Regions from separate parts of the Morganella morganii genome, predicted to be linked through region 1. Evidence: predicted binding sites of a transcription regulator. Region 1 holds the regulator's gene; the other holds the start of a gene.
The links. Region 1 encodes CRP, which controls carbon source genes, mostly activating them, when cyclic AMP is high. Its sites were predicted from a motif close to ATGTGANNNNNNTCACAT; they were not measured.

Region 1 (7,483 bases):
GCTGATCAGAAGCAGCATCTGAAAGAAAAACAGACAAATCCGGTACAGCGTTTTCTCGCCAAATTCGCCACTATTTTTACCCCGCTCATTCCCGGGTTTATCGGCGTGGGTCTGCTGCTCGGCTTTGCCACACTATTTGAATCGCTCTGGGTCACCGGAAATCCGTCCCCGAACAGCACACTGGTGGAAGTGCTCAGTTACATGAAGGTCTTCGGCAAAGGGCTGTTTACCTTTATGGGGATCCTGATCGGCTATAACGCGCAGAAAGCCTTCGGCGGATCCGGTGTCAATGGTGCGATCATCGCGGCACTGTTTATCCTCGGTTATGATCCGCAGGCGACCAAAGGTTTCTACTCCGGTATGGAAACGTTCTTCGGTCACGGCATTGACCCGCGCGGTAATATTATCGGGATTCTGATCGCCACCATCACCGGTGCATAGGTCGAACGGCAGGTGCGGCGTTTTATCCCGGCAAACCTGGACATCATTCTGACCTCCGCCATCACCCTGCTGATTATGGGTGCACTGACCTTTATTGTGATTATGCCTATCGGCGTCTGGCTGTTTGACGGCATGTCCTGGCTGTTTATGCACCTTAACGCTAACCCGTTCGGCGCTGCGGTTCTCGCCGGTCTGTTCCTGATAGCGGTGATGTTTGGTATCCACCAGGGCTTTATCCCGGTGTATACCGCGCTGGTCGGCACTCAGGGTTTTAACTCCCTGTTCCCGATCCTCGCCATGGCGGGTGCCGGTCAGGTCGGTGCTGCGCTGGCACTGTATGTCCGCGCGAAAAAAGACTCGGTGCTGCGTAATCAAATCCGGGGAGCAATTATCCCGGGCTTCCTCGGCATCGGCGAACCGCTAATCTACGGCGTGACCCTGCCGCGCGTGAAGCCGTTTATCACTGCCTGCTGCGGTGGTGCAGCCGGCGGGTTCTTTATCGGGCTTGTCGCCTGGTTCGGCTATCCGGTCGGGCTGAATACCGTTTTCGGGCCATCGGGGATTATCGCCATTCCGGTGATGACATCCGACAGTGGTATCTTCATGGGGATGGCGGTCTATACCGGCGGGTTACTCGTCGCCTATCTGGCCGGATTCCTGTTTACCCTGCTGTTCGGCAGTAAGAATGTGGATTTAAGCTGATTTCGCTGCAGCGATAAAAAAACAGACCGCAATGCGGTCTGTTTTTCATTCAGCTTCTGTTTTTGTTCCGCAGGTTATATTATGTCTGCTATTCAAGCCAGATGAGCGGCACACAGGCGGCGGTGAGTAACCCCATCACAATATTGAAGGTGAACCAGGCATTGCGGCTGCGCAGAAAAAGGCCGATAAAGGCACCGAATCCGATCCAGATAAGCCCGGCAACCAGATTCACAGAGACCATCACAATACTCATCACTCCGACAGACAGCATATACGCATCACCGCTCAGGCTGTAACTGCCGACCGCCCCCAGTCCCATCAGCCAGGCCTTGGGATTGATAAACTGTAACAGCGCCCCCTGATACCAGGTGACGGCCTTACTGACCTGCGGTTCATTAAGCTCCTGATACGGTGCGGTAGCCAGTTTTTTGGCAAGCCACAGAAGGTAAAGACTACCCGCAATTTTCATAGCAGTATGCAATTTGGGATAAATCAGTAAAATAGCCGCAACACCAAAGGCTGAAAGGTATAATACCGTCTGCATGCCGAGCATAATACCAGCCATCAGTGCCAGCGTACGGCGAAAGCCGAGCTGTGCACCGGAGGCGGTCAGTAACATATTATTGGGGCCGGGCGTGACTGCCGCGATAAACATAAATACGGAAAGTGAGATAAAAAGATGTGCGGTCATGAGTAATCCGGCAACGTGGTCATTTTCTTCCCGGAAAATTACCAGTATGTTTTTCATTAAACAAGAGATGTTTTTTCATTACGAATCTAACTATGTCTAGTCATTTTCAACCGATTTCCTGGGCAACCAACCCGCACCTGCAAACGTTGCTGCCCCGGATTTTCCGCCGGAAACCGACGATAAAACCATTCTGGCAGCGCCTGACACTGCCGGATGATGATTTTATTGATCTTGCATGGAGCGAAGATCCCGATACCGCACGCCATAAACCACGGCTGGTCATCTTTCACGGGCTGGAAGGCAGTTTCCGCAGCCCGTATGCGCACGGTATCCTGGCTGCGGCCGCCCGTCAGGGCTGGCTGGGTGTTGTTATGCATTTTCGCGGATGCAGCGGCGAGCCGAACCGCTCCAGACGGATTTACCACTCCGGTGAAACCGAAGATGCCCGTTATCTGCTGAACTGGCTGCAGGATACCTACGGGAAAGTACCGACCGGCGCGGTCGGTTATTCACTCGGCGGCAATATGCTGGCCTGTTATCTCGCCGAAGAGGGTGAGAATGCCGCAGTGGATGCAGGTATTGTGGTTTCCGCCCCGCTGATGCTGGAGCCGTGCTCTTTCAAAATGGAAAAAGGCTTTTCCCGTTTTTATCAGTGGTATCTGCTGAAAGGGCTGAAACGTAATGCCACCCGCAAACTGGTGCGCTACCCGAATTCACTGCCGACAAACCTGCTGCATATCCGCGCGATTAAACGGATCCGCGAATTTGATGACATTATCACCTCACGGATCCACGGCTTCCGCGATGCCTCGGATTACTACCGCCGCTGCAGTGCCCTGCCGAAACTCCCAGCCGTACGTAAGCCGATGCTGATCATCCACGCCAAAGATGATCCTTTTATGGCACAGGAAGTGGTGCCGGATCTGTCACAACTGCCGCCGTGTGTGGAGTACCAGATGACCGAACACGGCGGCCATGTCGGCTTTGTGTCCGGCAGCTGGCGCCGTCCGCGTTTATGGCTGGAGGAGCGCATCCCTGAATGGCTCGCGCCGCATCTGGCCGCAAAGGAGACACCATGATTATTCCCTGGCAGGATATCGCGCCGGAAACACTGGAAAGTATCCTGGAAAGTGTGGTGCTGCGCGAAGGCACCGACTACGGCGAACATGAAAAATCACTCAGTGATAAAGTGGCGGATCTTTACACGCAACTCAAAAACGGCGACATTGTGATTGTCTGGTCGGAATTACACGAAACACTCAACATCATGCCGTCGGCACAATTCCGCGGCTGATTCAGCCGGAGGAAACGCCGCATGTCACGGACCCACCCGATTATCGCCGTTACCGGCTCCAGCGGAGCCGGTACCACTACCACCAGTCAGGCTTTCCGTAAAATTTTCCAGCAACTGGATGCGGTTCCGGCCATTATTGAAGGTGACAGTTTCCACCGTTACACGCGGCCGGAAATGGATGCCGCCATCCGCAAGGCCCGCGAGCAGGGCCGCCACATCAGCTATTTCGGGCCCGAAGCCAACGATTTTGGCCTGCTCGAAAGCACATTCCGCCAGTACAGCGAAAACGGCAGCGGCGAACGCCGCAAATATCTGCATACCTATGATGAAGCCGTGCCCTATAATCAGCTGCCCGGCACCTTCACCCCCCGCGAGGCACTTCCTGCCGGGACGGATGTACTTTTCTATGAGGGATTACACGGCGGCGTGGTCACGCCGGAACATGATATTGCCGGACATGTGGATCTGCTGGTCGGCGTGGTACCGATAGTCAATCTGGAGTGGATACAGAAGTTAGTCCGTGACACCAATGATCGCGGCCATTCACGGGAGGCGGTAATGGATTCTGTCGTGCGTTCGATGGATGATTACATCCGCTATATCACCCCGCAGTTTTCCCGCACCCACATTAACTTCCAGCGGGTGCCGACGGTGGATACCTCAAACCCGTTCTCGGCCAAATCCATTCCGTCACAGGATGAAAGCTTTACCGTGATCCGCTTCCGCGGCCTGAAAAAAATCGATTTTCCCTATTTGTTATCCATGCTTCAGGGCTCCTTTATTTCCGCCTCAAATACCATCGTCGTCCCCGGCGGAAAATTAGGGCTGGCGATGGAATTAATAATGGCACCGCTGGCAGAGCAATTATTGCAGGGAAAACAAATAAACAAGCGATAAAAAAACCGGGTAATAATGTATTACCCGGTTTATTTTCAAAAATAAAAATAATATTTCAAAAAATCATTCAATATTCTTTACTTCAAAACTATGCGTAATGTTAACACTTTCGCCTAACATTAATGAAACAGAGCAATATTTCTCAGCGGATAATTGCACGGCACGCCCGACAACGTTTTCAGTCAGGTCACGGCCGGTCACAATAAAATGCAGATTAATATGAGTGAATAAACGTGGCGCGGTTTCACGACGTTCAGCGGTGAGTTTTACATCACAATCAATGACTTGATTACGGCCTTTTTGCAAAATAGAGACAACATCAATGGCGCTGCAGCCGCCGGTTGCCATCAGTACCATCTCCATCGGGTTCGGAGCTTTTTCACCGGCATTACCGTCCATTGTAATCTGGTGTCCTGACGCGGATTCCCCTAAGAAAGTCATGTTCTCAACCCACTTTACACGCGCTTCCATTTTTATACCCTCATCATCAATATAATTCACGACAGACTACCCTTTCATTCACGGGCTGGCAATCTATCCCATAGTTTATTATGCTGAAGCGAGACAGTGGAAGACAGGACAGTTTTCCTGTGCTAAAAACACGGCAAGGATTTATCTATGGCTAAGATCAATATCTTTCCGTGAGGATTATTATACTATTTTAATAAACTAACTTGCCGGAAATTCAGCAAGTTAATATGATAAGCTAAGACTTTATATAATTGCAGAGCGTAAACAACGGTTTGCAATAACTAACAACAGAGGATAACGCGAATGGTTCTCGGCAAGCCACAAACAGACCCCACGCTTGAATGGTTTTTGTCTCACTGCCATATCCACAAATATCCATCCAAAAGCACGCTTATTCATCAGGGCGAAAAGGCAGAAACACTCTACTATATTGTAAAAGGTTCTGTTGCGGTGCTGATCAAAGATGAAGAAGGCAAAGAGATGATTTTATCCTATCTCAACCAGGGTGATTTCATCGGTGAACTCGGATTATTTGAGGAAGGACAGGAACGTACAGCGTGGGTACGGGCAAAAAGCGCCTGCGAAGTTGCAGAAATCTCGTACAAAAAGTTCCGCCAGCTTATCCAGGTTAACCCGGATATCCTTATGCGCCTTTCCGCGCAGATGGCAAGCCGCCTGCAAACCACATCAGAAAAGGTCGGAAACCTTGCATTCCTTGATGTGACGGGCCGCATCGCCCAGACATTACTGAACCTGGCAAAACAGCCGGATGCGATGACTCATCCGGACGGCATGCAAATCAAAATTACCCGTCAGGAAATCGGCCAGATTGTGGGATGTTCCCGCGAAACCGTCGGCCGTATTCTGAAGATGCTGGAAGATCAAAACCTGATCTCCGCACACGGTAAAACCATCGTGGTATACGGCACCCGTTAATCCGGACCGCCCTTATCACCAAAACAGGCGCATCTGCGCCTGTTTTTTTTGTTTCCGGCTCATCATTATTACTGAAGAATATCAGCTCTGCGAACCCGCAGCTTTCCTTCGCGGCCGGCTTGATCAAAAGAGGCTTTCAACTGACGCATTGCTGCTATTTTACGCTCTTTGATACTCATTTTTTTTTATCTCAGAAATGTCGCGTTTTGAGTACATACCCTTTCCCCCCTTCACCAAGGCCCGCTTTTATTTCTGATAGTACGTTATCATGTCCGTGCTGTAAAATTCTGTCATAGTAGCGTTTTAACTTATCATTCTCTGCAATCATAAAATAAACCTTCGCAGCATATTGCTGACAATGCAGAATCACAATTCGTTGCAGGGCAACAGCCAGATCCTGAACAAATCCATAACGCCGTGAACACATTCCTCTTTCCGGTACCTGATAGAACGTTGAGTTTAAAAAATTATCTTCGCGATCAAACTTCAGGTCATAGCATCGTTCCGGAAGCCTGAACCCCGCCTCTGCACTCCGGAACGCCGAATATGCCGCATCAGTAATGTCGACCGGACTAAAAATAACCACAAAATCAAACCCATCGACAGAGAAGCGATAGAGATGAACATAAAAACTGCCATGAAGAAATTCTTCAAATCTGCCTGAAAACCGAATTGCCATTGCTTTACTGAGACTAGATAAACGTCCGGCAAACCTATCACAGTAAATATAGTAATAAAATATACAAATCAGTTAGTTAAACATGTTACCGTGATGGATTTACTGCATTTCCCGGAAATCATTCAGGGTTTTCGCCAGCCGTTTCATTCCTTCATCCACATCGGCTTTTTCAATAATCAGCGATGGCGTGAAACGCAGAACATTGGTACCGGCGTTAAGCAGCATCAGGCCGTTTTTGGCTGCCAGCCCCAGCAGGGTTTTTGACTGATCGCGGTAAATGCCCGCCAGTTCGGCACCAATCAGCAGCCCTTTCCCGCGGATCTCCGCAAATGCACCGAATGTACTGTTCAGAGATTGCAGTGCATCCGCAAACCACTGATGGCGCTCATTCACCCCCGCCAGCAATGCCGGGTCGTTGATCAGATCAAAGGCCGCATTACCGACCGCACAGGCCAGCGGGTTGCCGCCGTAGGTTGTACCGTGCGTACCGGGTACCATCACCTGTGCAATGTCCTGTTTTGTCAGCATGGCACTGATCGGGAAACCGCCGCCCAGCGCTTTGGCCGTGGTCAGAATATCCGGCTCAATGCCGTAATCCATATAGGCAAACAGTTTGCCGCTGCGCCCCATCCCGCTCTGCACTTCATCAAATACCAGCAGCGCCTGATGTTTATCACATAATTCACGCAGGCCCTGCATAAAGGCCGGTGTGGCAGGTGTGATCCCGCCCTCGCCCTGGACAGGTTCCAGCACCACGGCACAGGTGTGATCATCCATCACTGCTTTGACAGCATCAAGGTCGTTAAAAGGCACATGAATAATATCTGCCGGTTTCGGCCCGAAGCCATCAGCATATTTCGGCTGACCACCGACAGAAACGGTAAAGAGTGTCCGGCCGTGGAAGCCGTGATGGAAAGCGATAATTTTGGTTTTATAAGGATGATGACGGGTCAGTGCATAATGACGCGCCAGTTTGAATGCGGCTTCATTTGCCTCCGCACCGGAGTTGGCAAAGAAAACCCGTTCCGCAAACGTATGTTTTATCAGCTTCTGCGCCAGTATCAGCGCCGGTTCATTAGTAAAAATATTGCTGACATGCCAGAGCGATTCACTCTGGGCTTTCAGGGCCGCGATCAGTGCCGGATGACAATGGCCCAGCGCCAGTACGGCAATACCACCGGCGAAATCAACATATTCAGTGCCGTTCTGATCCCACACCCGGCTTCCCTGACCTCTGACAGGAATAAAATCAGCCGGTGCATAAATTGGCAGCATCACTTCATCATAAGTGCCGCGCGTAACCGCATTCTGTTTTGTCATCGTTCCTTACCTGATCTATCCACAAGTGAAAATATAATCACCAAATATGAAT
Region 2 (7,483 bases), 1.0 Mb from region 1:
GCAGCGGCCAGAGTTCAACGTCGAGGCGCATATTTTCGGCAGTTACCACCGGTTCGGCGGCATCGGGGGCAGTCAGGGACATTTTACCGGTGATGATGCTCAGTTTCGGCCAGACATGCCAGCGCATATCATCTTTCATCACCAGCTCGTAACCGGTGTCTTCCTTCACCTTGTTAACGATATAGTCGCGGAAATCATTCGGGTTCACCAGCAGGATTAAGGCCGCGAGGCCCGCCGCTATCACGACAAGCAGAATAATCAGCGTGGTGAAAAATCGTTTCATAATCCCTGTTCCTTTCCCATTCTCTGTTGAACCCGCTGGCGGACAGTACTGTCCGCCGTTTAATCTTCGCTGATACGGCTGCCCACAGCTCCCTGCTGATTTTTGTATTTTGCATCGCTGCGGCGGTTATACGGCCGGTCAGCGGAGCCGGATAACGGCTCAAAACTCAGGGCACCGATCACCATTCCCGGCCGCAGTGCCAAGGGTAACTTACCTGAGTTGTAAAATTCCAGTACGATTTGCCCGTGCCAGCCCGGATCGATCCGGTGTGCGGTCACGTGGACCATCAGCCCGAGGCGTGCCAGTGATGAACGCCCGTCCAGCCAGCCGACCAGGTTATCCGGCAGTGTGACAGATTCCAGTGTCACTGCCAGTGCCAGTTCACCCGGATGCAGGTAGAACACTTCATCTTCAGTCAGGGTGATTTCATCACTCATGACATTTTCCAGCGCCGCATTCACTTCTTCTTTCGGGCCGCTGAGATCAATATACGCGGCGGTATGGCCCCGGAAAACCCGGAACTGATGCCCGAGGCGGACATCGGCGGTCGCCCCGTTGATCCGCTCAACCGGCGGACGCGGGGAGATGGTCAGTCTGCCGTCATCAAGCCACTGAATAATGTCACGGTCACAAAGTCGCATGGTATCATCCTTATAAAACTCAGCGTTTATCACCGGCGGATAAACGCGGATTAATCGTTGTCGGCGGCTTACTCGCAGAACTGACTGATTTTGGCTTTCAGAATATCAATCGCCACGCGGTTTTTACCGCCCCGCGGCACTATGATATCAGCATATTGTTTTGTTGGTTCAATAAATTGCAGGTACATCGGACGGACGGTTTTATTGTACTGTGCAATCACCGAATCCAGTGTGCGTCCGCGCTCATTCACATCACGGCGGATGCGGCGCATCAGGCAGATATCCAGCGGGGTGTCGACGAAAATGGAGAAGTCCATCTGCTCGCGCAGACGTTTGTCTGTCAGCAGCAGGATGCCCTCAAGAATAATCACCCGTTTCGGGCTGAACAGAACCGATTCCGGTTTGCGGGTATGCTCGGCGTAATCATATTGCGGTAACTGAATCGACTTACCGGATTTCAGTGTTTTCAGATGCTGTAACAGCAATTCGTGATCCATAGAGCCCGGATGGTCATAGTTGACCTTGATGCGCTCTTCCATCGGCACATCGCTCTGATCTTTATAGTAGCAGTCTTCCGGAATCACACCGATATTGTGATCGCCCACCTGAGCACGTAACTCGTGATAAAGCGTGTTGGCAATCAGACTTTTTCCTGACGCGGATGCGCCGGTGATGCCGATGATAGTGCACTGCTGCTGTGCTGTGTCAGCCATAATTGAAATAACCCGGTTTGAAAATAGGAGAGAAAAAAACCGAAACGGTCTGCTGCGGCCTCTTTTAATGCTTATCCGGCCGTGAGTAACAAAACGTGTCCGCCCGGCGCTGAATTATAGGGAGTAACGGCGTGAGATTCCAGCATAATCGGGCATCCGGCCTCATTATTTCGGGGTAACCGCTCTTATGGCCACCCGAAAAAAAGACCAGCACATCACTGCACTGGTCTTTTTGACTTTCCGGACGTGCCGGAGCAGAAATAAATTCCGCTTAAACTGCGCGGAAAGCGATCTCTGTCGGGATTTTATCCCCTTCCCAGAACATTTCTGCCGTCACATTTACGGCGATCTCACGGTAGATATCCGCAAACTCGCCATCCGGGTCACGCATCACCGTCGGCTGGCCGCGATCGAGGTCTTCACGCAGCGAAATATGCAGCGGCACCTGTCCCAGCAGTTTGGTGTGATAGCGTTCCGCCAGTTTCTCCGCCCCGCCGGTGCCGAAAATCGGCTCGACATGGCCGCAGTTACTGCAGATGTGCGCACTCATGTTCTCCACAATCCCCAGAACCGGCACGTTCACTTTCTTGAACATGACGATACCTTTCATGGCATCCACCAGCGCGATATCCTGCGGCGTGGTTACCACCACGGCTCCGGTGACCGGAATATTCTGTGAGAGGGTCAGCTGGATATCACCGGTGCCCGGCGGCATATCGATGACCAGATAGTCCAGATCCGGCCACAGGGTATCCTGTAACATCTGCATAAGGGCTTTACTGGCCATCGGGCCGCGCCAGACCATGGCGTTATCATCTGTCACCAGATAACCGATAGAGTTGGAGGCCAGGCCGTAAGCCATAATCGGGGCCATATGCTGGCCGTCCGGTGAGGTCGGGCGCTCTTTGGTGGTGCCCAGCATGTTCGGGATGGACGGGCCGTAAATATCCGCATCGAGGATACCGACTTTCGCCCCTTCTGCCGCCAGTGCCAGTGCGAGGTTAACCGCAGTGCTGGATTTACCCACACCGCCTTTGCCGGAGCTGACCGCCAGGATATTGCGGACACCGTTAATGCCCGGCAGATCGTTGGCCCGGCGCAGTGTTGCGATATCATGACGCAGTTTCCAGTCCACCGCTGCCGCACCGGTCACTTTGCGTAATTCTTTGGTTTTTGCTTCAATCAGTGCTTCAAACGGGCGCTTCCAGACAAACGGCATCACCAGCTCAACATGCAGCACATCATCCAGCATTGCGCAGTGATTCAGCGCTTTGATGGCAATCAGGTTGCGTTTGAGTGTCGGATGCTCAAATGTCGCCAGTACCTGCGCGACCTGGTCGTTCAGCAATTCAGGGTTCATCTCCCCGGGGGATTTCGCATTCATCCCGGCTCCTTAAATTTATCGTTTTTATTGCCTGTAACTATCGGCTTCAATGATAGCAGAAGCCAACTGATTAATTTAGTCATTCCGCGCAAACCCGCACAAAACAAATCCCCTGCAATCAGCAGGGTTATCGCCGGATGTTCACGGCAGAAAAAAGTCCGGAAAACCACACACAAAGCCGGATTACTGCTGGCAGGGGTGGACGGGATCGGTTAACATCAAAGACCCTTTATTATTTGAGGAAGTGAAATACTCTATGTCTCAGATCGCTAATAAAATTTTGGTAACCTGTGCGTTGCCATATGCAAACGGTTCAATCCATCTCGGTCATATGCTGGAACATATCCAGGCTGATATTTGGGTCCGTTTTCAGCGAATGCGCGGCAAAGAGGTTCACTTCATCTGCGCCGACGATGCTCACGGCACCCCGATTATGCTCAAGGCACAACAGCAGGGGATCTCTCCTGAAGAGATGATCGCCAACATGAGCATCGAGCATCAGAAAGATTTTGCCGATTTCGCCATCAGCTTTGATAACTACCACTCCACGCACAGCGAAGAGAACCGGGTGTTATCAGAGAATATCTATCTGGCGCTGAAAAAGAACGGCCATATTGAAACACGGACCATTTCCCAGCTGTATGATCCGGAAAAAGGCATGTTCCTGCCGGACCGCTTTGTAAAAGGCACCTGCCCGAAATGTAAAGCGGAAGACCAGTACGGCGATAACTGCGAAGTGTGCAGCGCGACCTACAGCCCGACCGAGCTGATTAACCCGCGCTCCGTGGTCTCCGGTGCCACACCGGTGCTGCGCGAAAGTGAGCACTACTTCTTTGATCTGCCGGCTTTCGCTGACATGTTACAGGCATGGACCCGCAGCGGCGCGCTCCAGGAGCAGGTTGCCAACAAAATGCAGGAGTGGTTTGATTCCGGCCTGCAGCAGTGGGATATCAGCCGTGATGCACCGTATTTCGGCTTTGAGATCCCTGATGCACCGGGCAAATACTTCTATGTCTGGCTGGATGCGCCAATCGGCTACATGGGATCATTCAAAAATCTGTGTGACAAACGCGGCAATCTCGATTTTAACGAGTTCTGGAAGAAAGATTCTGACGCTGATCTGTACCACTTTATCGGTAAAGATATCGTGTACTTCCACAGCCTGTTCTGGCCTGCCATGCTGGAAGGCAGCGGTTATCGCAAGCCGACCAACCTGTTTGTCCACGGCTATGTGACGGTTAACGGCGCGAAGATGTCCAAATCACGCGGTACCTTTATCCAGGCCCGCACCTATCTGAATCATCTGAATGCAGACAGCCTGCGTTATTACTACGCGGCGAAACTCTCTTCACGTATTGATGATATCGACCTCAACCTGGAAGATTTCGTTCAGCGTGTTAACAGTGACATCGTTAACAAAGTGGTCAACCTGGCATCCCGTACCGCCGGATTTATCAAAAAACGCTTTAACGGCCGCCTGAGTGCAACCCTGGCTGAACCTGAGTTATATCAGCAATTTGTTGATGCTGAAAAAACCATCAGCGAAGAGTACACCAGCCGTGAATTCGGCAAAGCTATCCGCGAAATCATGGCGCTGGCTGATGTCGCCAACCGCTATATTGATGAGAAAGCACCGTGGGTGGTGGCGAAACAGGAAGGTAAAGATGATGAGCTGCACGCTATCTGCACCATGGGTATCAACCTGTTCCGCGCACTGATGACCTACCTGAAACCGGTGATGCCGGAACTGGCGGCCCGCAGTGAAGCGTTCCTGAATCAGGAACTGACACTGGACGGCATTGCCAAACCGCTGCTGGATCATCAGATCGCAGACTTCAAGGCCCTGTTCAGCCGTATTGAAATGGCGAAAGTGGAAGAGATGATTGAAGCTTCCAAAGAGGATATCAAAGCGATGTCAGCCAAACCGGTCAGCGGCCCGCTGGCAGATGATCCGATTGCGGACACCATCAGCTTTGATGATTTTGCCAAAGTTGATATGCGTATTGCACAGATCATGTCTGCCGATTTCGTGGACGGCTCTGACAAACTGCTGAAACTGGTACTGGATCTCGGTGGCGAAACCCGTCAGGTCTTCTCCGGCATCCGCCAGGCGTATCCGGATCCGAAAGCGCTGGAAGGCCGCCTGACAGTGATGGTCGCTAACCTCGCACCACGCAAAATGCGTTTCGGGATCTCTGAAGGCATGGTCATGGCCGCAGGCCCGGGCGGAAACGAGATTTTCCTGCTCAGCCCGGATTCCGGTGCACAACCAGGTCAGCAGGTGAAGTAAGTTCTTCTCTGTACAATAAACTGAAAAAAACCTGCGCTCCGGTGCAGGTTTTTTTATGTGACCTATAGCACAAATAAAAAGTTAATTGTATGATGAATAGGTTCATCCAAGAAGGAACATTATCATGAAACCAAAACAGATAGCGGAAACCGGCTGGCGCTATCTCCGGGCATTTCTGATCCTGTATCTGTGCCTGTTTGCCGGCAATATTATCGCGGTGTTACTGCCGTTTTCCGTCCCGGGCAGCATCGTGGGCATGCTGCTGCTTTTTGTGCTGCTCGCACTGCAGATTGTTCCGGCGCACTGGGTTCAGCCCGGCTGTACCTTATTAATGAAAAACATGACGATGTTATTTCTGCCGATCGGTATCGGTGTGATGAACTATTACGATACCCTCAGCGCCCAGCTGCTGCCGATCCTCATCGCCTGTGTCGTCAGTACCTTTATCGCCATGTGTGCTGTGGCGCTGAGTTCTGAATTTATTCACCGCCGCCATGTTCCGGTTCCGGAACAACAGGAAGCCGATGCGGTTGCCGCAGCAGAACACACCGAACAACAAGAGAAACGCAAATGTTAACGCATATCTGGTGGTCGCTCCCGCTTACCATCGGCGTCTATTTTCTCGCCAGAGCTATCTATATCAAATTTAAGCTGCCGGTATTAAACCCGCTGCTGATATCCATCGTGATTATCATTCCGCTGCTGATATTCACCGGAACTTCATACAACCACTATTTTGAGGGCAGCCGCATTCTCAACGATCTGCTGCAACCTGCGGTGGTGGCACTGGCGTTTCCGCTGTATGAACAGCTGCATCAGATCCGTGCACAGTGGAAATCCATCATCACCATCTGCTTTGCCGGGAGTGTGATTGCCATGGTTACCGGCACCGCTATTGCCTTTATGATGGGCGCGACACCGGAAATTGCGGCCTCTATCCTGCCTAAGTCAGTCACCACCCCGATTGCGATCGCGGTGTCCAATTCTATCGGCGGCGTGGCGGCAATCAGTGCTGTATGTGTGATTTTCGTCGGGATCCTCGGCGCGATTTTCGGCCATACCCTGTTCAGACGCCTGCGGGTTACGACCAAAGCCTCACGCGGCCTGGCAATGGGTACAGCCTCTCACGCCCTCGGTACCGCCCGCTGCGCGGAAGAGGATTATGTGGAAGGCGCTTACAGTTCACTGGCATTAATGACCTGCGGGATTATTACTTCTCTGATGGCGCCGTTTATCTTCCCGGTACTGCTGGCATTATTCGGCTGACCTGAAAATTTGAGCTCCATCTCGCAAATTCAATATTTGTTTCATTCGTTTCATAATGAACGTGATAAAAATCACGTTCATTATGTATAACTACCCGCTAGAATGATCTCATTGATAATGGAGGTCATTTTATGCAAAACCGCTTTCATGCAGCCCTGAACACGCTCCCTTCCCCGTTACAGACCCTGCTGACAGACATTGTTTGTGCTGATACGTTCCCGGGATACTTATCGGCCAAACAGGTCAGCGCACTCTGCAACGCCACAGATACTGATGAGGATGCACTTGCACTGACCATGCTGCCGCTGGCCGCAGCCTGTGCCGTGACGCCGGTATCCAGGTTTAATGTCGGCGCGATTGCACACGGACTGAGCGGTAACCTCTATTTCGGCGCCAATATGGAATTCTGCCATGTGCCGTTACAACAGACAGTGCATGCAGAACAGAGCGCGATCACTCACGCCTGGCTGCGCGGCGAGAAAGGTTTGCGCAAAGTAACTGTCAATTACACTCCGTGCGGCCACTGCCGTCAGTTTATGAATGAACTGAACAGCGGTACAGAACTGCTGATCCAGTTACCGGAACTGGCCGCTATGCCGCTGAAAACGCTGCTGCCGCATGCTTTCGGGCCGGTGGATCTGGGAATTGAAACCCGGTTATTTGACCAGGTGCATCACGGTTATCATTTCCTCGCCACCAATGCAGTGGTCGGAAAAGCACTCGAGGCAGCCAACCGCAGCCATGCACCGTATTCTCATTCCCACAGCGGTGTGGCTCTTCAGGACAGCCGCGGACGCATCTACAGCGGTGCTTATATTGAAAATGCCGCCTTTAACCCGGGACTGCCGCCGCTGCAGGCTGCGCTGATCTTTATGAATATGGCCGGCGGCGACCTGCACGACATCC

Region 2: the regulator CRP is predicted to act here: its motif matches at 5,367-5,384, upstream of JL661_RS12620 (CidA/LrgA family protein).

What each region holds. Positions count from the first base shown of each region.
Region 1 covers NZ_CP069157.1:3,626,189-3,633,671, forward strand. The annotation lists partial or broken gene murP (PTS N-acetylmuramic acid transporter subunit IIBC) at 1-1,143, shown strand, start outside; gene JL661_RS17325 (LysE family translocator) at 1,232-1,834, opposite strand; gene JL661_RS17330 (hydrolase) at 1,927-2,913, shown strand; gene JL661_RS17335 (YheU family protein) at 2,910-3,128, shown strand; gene JL661_RS17340 (phosphoribulokinase) at 3,150-4,025, shown strand; gene JL661_RS17345 (OsmC family protein) at 4,089-4,496, opposite strand; gene crp (cAMP-activated global transcriptional regulator CRP) at 4,800-5,432, shown strand; gene JL661_RS17355 (hypothetical protein) at 5,623-6,111, opposite strand; gene argD (bifunctional acetylornithine/succinyldiaminopimelate transaminase) at 6,211-7,431, opposite strand.
Region 2 covers NZ_CP069157.1:2,611,787-2,619,269, forward strand. The annotation lists gene asmA (outer membrane assembly protein AsmA) at 1-283, opposite strand, end outside; gene dcd (dCTP deaminase) at 343-924, opposite strand; gene udk (uridine kinase) at 993-1,637, opposite strand; gene apbC (iron-sulfur cluster carrier protein ApbC) at 1,909-3,021, opposite strand; gene metG (methionine--tRNA ligase) at 3,278-5,311, shown strand; gene JL661_RS12620 (CidA/LrgA family protein) at 5,436-5,888, shown strand; gene JL661_RS12625 (CidB/LrgB family autolysis modulator) at 5,882-6,577, shown strand; gene cdd (cytidine deaminase) at 6,709-7,483, shown strand, end outside.